DNA from 3 places in the Variovorax sp. VRV01 genome. Region 1 is predicted to be linked to each of the others. Evidence: riboswitches for the same ligand, from Rfam matches in the RefSeq annotation. Region 1 holds a riboswitch; each other region holds the start of a gene.
The links. Region 1 has a riboswitch for glycine ahead of gcvT (glycine cleavage system aminomethyltransferase GcvT). Riboswitches for the same ligand answer to the same signal wherever they lie in the genome.
Positions count from the first base shown of each region.

Region 2: another riboswitch for glycine. It lies ahead of IB278_RS26735 (ABC transporter substrate-binding protein); the one in region 1 lies ahead of gcvT (glycine cleavage system aminomethyltransferase GcvT).
Region 3: another riboswitch for glycine. It lies ahead of IB278_RS21475 (D-amino acid dehydrogenase); the one in region 1 lies ahead of gcvT (glycine cleavage system aminomethyltransferase GcvT).

Region 1 covers NZ_JACVBS010000004.1:371,447-373,640, reverse strand. The annotation lists gene gcvT (glycine cleavage system aminomethyltransferase GcvT) at 1-791, opposite strand, end outside; glycine riboswitch at 837-952, opposite strand; glycine riboswitch at 965-1,055, opposite strand; gene IB278_RS10065 (hypothetical protein) at 1,087-1,635, opposite strand; gene IB278_RS10060 (TRAP transporter large permease) at 1,785-2,194, opposite strand, start outside.
Region 2 covers NZ_JACVBS010000018.1:145,594-147,787, reverse strand. The annotation lists gene IB278_RS26745 (NADPH-dependent FMN reductase) at 1-83, opposite strand, end outside; gene IB278_RS26740 (hypothetical protein) at 196-984, shown strand; glycine riboswitch at 1,126-1,256, shown strand; gene IB278_RS26735 (ABC transporter substrate-binding protein) at 1,380-2,194, shown strand, end outside.
Region 3 covers NZ_JACVBS010000012.1:128,246-130,439, reverse strand. The annotation lists gene IB278_RS21475 (D-amino acid dehydrogenase) at 1-1,239, opposite strand, end outside; glycine riboswitch at 1,331-1,437, opposite strand; glycine riboswitch at 1,484-1,570, opposite strand; gene rfbB (dTDP-glucose 4,6-dehydratase) at 1,664-2,194, shown strand, end outside.

The DNA of each region.
Region 1 (2,194 bases):
GCCCAGTTCAGCGAGGCCTCGACCGGCGTGGTGGCGGTGTCGATGTCGTTGCCGTAGAGGCACAGCCCCGCTTCCAGCCGCAGCGAATTGCGTGCGCCCAGGCCGATGGGCTTGACCTCGGGCTGCGCCAGCAGCAGGCGGGCCAGCGCCTCTGCATTCTGGCCGGCCACCGAGATCTCGAAGCCGTCCTCGCCGGTGTAGCCGCTGCGCGTGGCGAAGGCCGGAATGCCGCCGATCTGCACCGCGCCGCCCGTCATGAACACGAAGCGCTCGATGCCGGGCGACAGCCGCGCCAGCACCGTGGCCGCCTGCGGCCCCTGCAGCGCGAGCAGCGCGTGGTCGGGCATGGGCTGCACTTCGCAGCGTGCGCCGATCTGCTGCTGGATGTGGGCGATGTCCGCCACCTTGCAGGCGCCGTTGACGATCACGAAGATCGAGCCGTGGCCCTCGTTGAAGAACATCAGGTCGTCGAGGATGCCGCCCTCGTCGTTCAGCAGCAGGCCATAGCGCTGCTTGCCGGCGGCGAGGTCGATCACGTCGACCGGCATCAGGGTTTCGAAGGCGGCCGCCGCGTCCGGGCCCACCAGGCGCAGCTGGCCCATGTGCGAGATGTCGAACAGGCCGGCCGCATCGCGCGTGTGCCTGTGCTCGGCCATGAGGCCGGCGGGGTACTGCACCGGCATCGAATAGCCGGCAAACGGCACCATGCGGGCGCCGAGCTCCACGTGCAGGCCGTACAGCGGGGTCTTCAGGAGTTGTTCGGCGGAAGAGGCGTCGGAGGATGCGGCCACGGGGCACTCCAAAGGGGCAGACGAATTCCATGGCGCGAGCCATGGGCCACCCCTGCTGTCCGCTTTACCTGAGAGATTCGCCCCACGATCGGGGTTTGCTCCTTCGGTGGGCTGGTGCATCGCATTGATGCAAGCAACAGCCTCTCTCCAGCAAGGAAACGCCGGCATGCGCCAGCGCTGTGTCAGTCCTTTTGCCTGAGCGTTCGGGAAACCCCTGCGCCTTCGGCGGCCCCGGCTGGCGGGGCTCTCTCCTGACCATGGGAGTGTAGTGGATCGCGGCCGTCCGGTCTGCGGCTCAGTGCACGGTCTCGGCCGGCGGCAGCAGCCGGTCGATGCGCTCGCGCAGCGATTCGGCCCGCTCGGCGCCCGCGGCTTTCTCGACCTCGGTGAGCATCAGCGCGGCAATGGTCAGCATCGCGCCGCGGTCGCGCGCCTCGCGCAGGGCGTCGCGCATCTGCAGCGCGAACCTGGGGTCGCGGCGCACGAACATGCGCTCGCAGATGTCGAACAGGAACATGCGCGTCGTGGCCAGGGATCGCTTGCCGTCGAAGTTGTCGGCCGAGGTGGCGAGCCGTATCGGGTCGGCCGCGGGCACCGGGGCGGGCGGCGGGGCCACGGCCTGCGCTGCCGCGGCAGCCACCGCCTGCGCGTCCTGCAGGTAGCCCTGGCGCATCAGCGCCTGGATCGCCTGCTCGGCTTCGGTCCGGCTTGCGAACAGCGGGCTGAAATCGGTCAGCGAACGCCGGCCGTCGGCCATCAGCAGCAAGGCGCGTTCGCGCTGGCTCAGCGTGCGCTGGCGGCCCTGGAGTTCGTCGCGTGCCTTGTCGGTCTTGGTGGGAAACATGGCGCCACAGCTTTCGGGAATCGAGGGCTGCAGCATCGTTGCAAGCGGTGACATCTTCGTGAAACGTTTGCCTTACAGCGGCGCCGCCGCACAAAAAAAGCAGCCTGCGAACAGGCTGCCGTTTCTTCCTTGTTTTTCGCGCCGTTCCGCTACTTGGCGTACACCAGGTCGCGCAGCGCCAGCGATATCCATGGCACGTAAGTGATCACCATCAGGCAGGCCAGGATCACGAGCACGAAGGGCACCAGGTACTTCACGATCCGGTCGAGCGAGATGCGCGCCACCGTGCAGGCGGCGAACAGGTTCACGCCGAAAGGCGGGGTGATCATGCCGAGCGCAAGGTTCACTACCATGACGAGCCCGAAGTGCACCGGGTCGATGCCGAAGTGCACCGCCACTGGCGCGAGAATCGGCGCGAGCACGATGATGGCCGCGCTGGTCTCGATGAACATGCCGATGACGAACAGTGCCGCGTTCACGCCCAGCAGGAACATCGCGGGCGACTTCAGCACTTCCTGCAGCCAGTGGCCGATGGCGTCGGGCACGCCTGCGCGCGTGA
Region 2 (2,194 bases), on a different contig from region 1:
CCCGCCACCAGGTAGTCCGCCAGGCGAATGCCCATGCGGTCCGACCGGTACGAGCCATAGAACACCAGAATCCTGTCTGCCATCTTCGCTCCGTTCGAGGCCGGGATGGCCGTGGGGCGAAGGCTACAACATCGGCTCGCCCGCGCCGCAATTGGTTGCAGCAACTTGCGGGCGGGCTGGCTACCATGCCGGTCCATGAACCTGCTGCCCATTCTTCGCACCACCGCCTCGATGCTCGTCCTGCTGCTCGCGGGGCACGTGGGCGCCGCGCCGTCGGCGCAGTTGTTCGATGCGGTGAAGAAGCCGGAATCGCTGGATGCGGATTGGCGCGCGCGCTTGTGCGCGCTGTTGCCGCAGCCCTGCGATCCGCAGGCGCTGGGCCTGTACCGGCCGCGCGGCGCGGCGGCAGGGGACTACGCGGTGTTCTCGGGCGAGCCGCTGGCCATGGCGCGCATCAGGCGCATTGCAGGCACGTGGCAGCTCAGCCGCCTGCACGACTTCAGCAGCTATGCGGCCGCGTTGATGCGGAAAGCAGCGGACCCCGGCATGGCGGACGCGCGCATTTCCCTCGCGCCGGCGCTTTACCCGCTGGCAGAAGGGCGGTGGGCCGCGGCCGTGCTCCAGACGGTGTCGGAGATGTATTCGGGCGGCGGCGCTTCGTTCAGCAAGGCCGACTTCGTGCCGCTCGAGGACGCAACCAGGGCCGTATACGAAGGCATTCCTTTTTCATGCTCGAAGATGATCCGCGCCTGCTTCAGCGAAAAGGAATACAAGCGGTCGAAGCATTGCCACGACGAGAGCAGCGGCAGCCTCCGCATCACCTACGGCGAACCCGCCAGGCCAGGCGAGGCCTACAGCTGGCAGTACACGTGGCTGCAGAGCGAATGGCCGCAGAACACGCCAGCCAGCGACACCACCACCACGCGCCTTCACTTCACCGCCAGGACCACCGAAAGGGTGAGCTTCTGCGGCGGGCCGCAGTAGCACACGCGTTCGAGTGGGTGCCCGAGTGGCACGCATTCTGCTTGGAAGAAAACGTCCAGGAGAAATGCCGGCTCGATGCTTCGAGTTAGTGCATTACCGAAGGCGACAGCCCATAACGCTCAGGTCCCAAGACTGGACAACTTGACCAACGCTGGAGAGCGCTGCCCGGGGTTCTGAATACAAAGGACTCCGAGGGCGGCCGCCGAAGGGGCAAGCCTTGCGCGATGAGCGTGCATGGTGAATCTCTCAGGCCAAAGGACAGCAGGGGCATCTCGCGCAGTGCGCGGGGTGGCCTTTGCGCGCTTCCGGAGGCTTCTTCTTCATGACTTCTGTTCGAGCGCACCGCGCCTGAATCGAAACCCGTTCCTCACGATTTTTCAACCGGAGAACCGAAGATGCTGTCGAAACGAAACCTGAAAGCCGTTGTCGCGGGCGCCATGCTTGCCGCCGCCGCTGCAACAAGCGCGTTCGCACAGGATGCGGGCAAGGTGCTGCGCCTGGTGCCGCAGTCGGACCTGAAGATTCTCGACCCGATCTGGACCACTGCGTTCGTCACGCGCAACCACGGCTATGCCGTGTACGACACGCTCTTCGGCGTGGACGAACAGGGCAAGGTCAAGCCGCAGATGGTCGACAAGTACACCACCGGCGCCGACGGCAAGACATGGACCTTCACGCTGCGCAAGAGCCTGGAGTTTCATGACGGCAAGCCGGTCACCTCGGAAGACGTGCTGGCGTCGCTCAAGCGGTGGGGCCAGCGCGACGGGCTGGGCCAGAAGATGTACGCCGCGCTCGACAAGGCCGAGGCGGTCGATGCCAGCACCTTCAGGCTGGTGTTCAAGGACAGCTTCGGCATGGTGCTCGATGCGTTGAGCAAGCCCTCGTCGAATCCGCCGTTCATCATGCCGGCGCGCGTGGCCGCCACGCCGGCCGACAAGCAGATCGACGACGCCACGGGCTCGGGTCCCTACATCTTCAAGAAGGAAGAGTACCGCCCTGGCGAGAAGGTGGTCTACCTGAAGAACACCAGGTACGTGCCGCGCACCGAGGCAGCTTCGGGCACGGCGGGTGGCAAGAACGTGTACGTCGACCGCATGGAATGGATCATCCTGAAAGACGCCCAGACGCAGGCCAATGCGCTCGCCAACGGCGAGGTCGACATGATCGAATGGCTGCCGCCGGAGCAGTACACGGCACTCAAGAACAACTC
Region 3 (2,194 bases), on a different contig from region 1:
GGGCGCGAGCCCGCTCACGATGCGCGCGATCGACTTGCCCGAACCGCAGGCGTGCGTCCAGCCGAGCGTGCCATGGCCGGTGTTCAGGTACAGGTTCGGCAGTTTCGTCTTGCCGATCAGCGGCACGTTGCTCGGTGTCGCGGGGCGCAGGCCGGTCCAGAACTGGGCCTGCGTGGTGTCGCCGGCGCCCGGAAAAAGTTCTTCGACGCGCCGCACGATCGCCTCGCAGCGCACGCGGTTCAGGTCGCGGTCGTAGCCGTTGAGCTCGGCCGTTCCGGCAATGCGCAGGCGGTCGCCCGAGGCCGAGGTGTAGCGCGAGAACACGAGCTTGAACTCGTCATCGGTCAGCGAAACCTGGTGCGCCCTGGAGGCGTCCTTCACCGGCAGCGTCACCGAATAGCCCTTGGCCGGATAGATCGGCAGCCGGATGCCCAGCGGCGCGGCAACGATCGGGCTCAGCGAACCCATCGCGAGCACGAAGGCGTCGCCGCGGATGCGCTGGAAGCGGCCTTCGCTATCGGTGGCTTCGACATGGTCGATGCTGCCGCCGGCCTCGCGCAGCGCCGTGACCGTGTGGCTCATGAGGAACTTCACGCCCGCTGCGGCCGCGCGCTTCGCCAGCTCGCGCGCAAAAAGGTTCGCGTCGCCGGACTCGTCCTCCGCCGTGTAAGTGGCGCCGGCCAGCTTCGGGCGGATGTGGGCGAGGGCGGGCTCGATCTTCACAGCCTCATCGGCCGAGATCACCCGCCGCTCGCAGCCGAGCGCGCGCATCTGTTCGGCCGGCTCCAGGGCGCCGTCGAACTCCTTTTGCGTCGTATAGAAGTGCAGGATGCCCTGCGTGCGCTGGTCGTAATCCAGGCCGGTGTCGCGGCGCAGCTGCTGCAGCACGTCGCGGCTGTAGGTGCCCAGTCGCACGATCTGCTCGATGTTGTGCCGGGTGCGCGCCGGCGTGCATTCGCGCAGGAACTGCAGGCCCCAGAGCCACTGGCGCATGTCGGCGCGGATGCGAAAGAGCAGCGGCGCGTCTTCCTTGCCCAGCCATTGCAGCACCTTGAGCGGAGCGCTCGGGTTGGCCCAGGGCTCGGCATGGCTGACCGAAATCTGCCCGCCGTTGGCAAAGCTGGTTTCGGCGGCCGGCGTGGCCTGCCGGTCGATCACGGTCACCTCGTGGCCGAGTTGCTGGAGGAAGTAAGCCGAAGTCACGCCGAGCAGGCCGGCGCCAAGAACGATCACGCGCATTTCAAGTACCTTTTGAAGATGGGCACTTGAACGGCGGACTTGGTGTGCTACTGATTCAATAGCGAGCAACCGGACGAACGCCGTCCAAGTCGCCGCTCCCCCTGTCCTTGGTACCTGAGAGATTCACCTGTTGCACCTTGCAACGGGTTTGCTCCTTCGGTGCATCGCGCGGGGCGATGGCTCTCCAGACGGCCTGTCAATTGATGCAGTACATGCCACGCAACTCTTTGAAAGAACTTCAAGGTTACGTTCGGCCGACCTGAGCGTTTATGGGAGTTTGCGCCTTCGGTGGAGTAGTCGTAAGTACTACTCGCTCTCCTGCAGTAAACGATTGTAGGCGGAGGCCGCAAAGCCGCCAACCATGAATTTTGACAATTCAGAGCAATGGGATAATTGTCATCGATTCGAAACTTCGGGGAGACTCATGATCCTGGTAACCGGCGGCGCGGGCTTCATCGGCGCCAACTTCGTACTCGACTGGCTGGCGCAGAGCGACGAGCCTGTCGTGAATCTCGACAAACTGACCTACGCCGGCAATCTCGAGACGCTCGCGTCCCTCAAGGGCGACCCGCGGCACATCTTCGCGCAGGGCGACATCGGCGACAGCGCCCTGGTCGATCGCCTGCTGGCCGAGCACAAACCGCGGGCCATTGTGAACTTTGCCGCGGAATCACACGTCGACCGCTCCATCCACGGCCCCGAAGACTTCGTGCAGACCAACGTGCTCGGCACCTTCCGCCTGCTCGAGTCCGTGCGCGGCTACTGGAGCGCGCTGCCGGCCGAACAGAAGGCCGCCTTCCGCTTCCTGCACGTGTCCACCGACGAGGTCTACGGCTCGCTCTCCAAGACCGACCCCGCCTTCACCGAAGACAACAAGTACGAGCCCAACAGCCCCTACTCGGCCAGCAAGGCCGCCAGCGACCACCTCGTGCGCGCCTGGCACCACACCTACGGC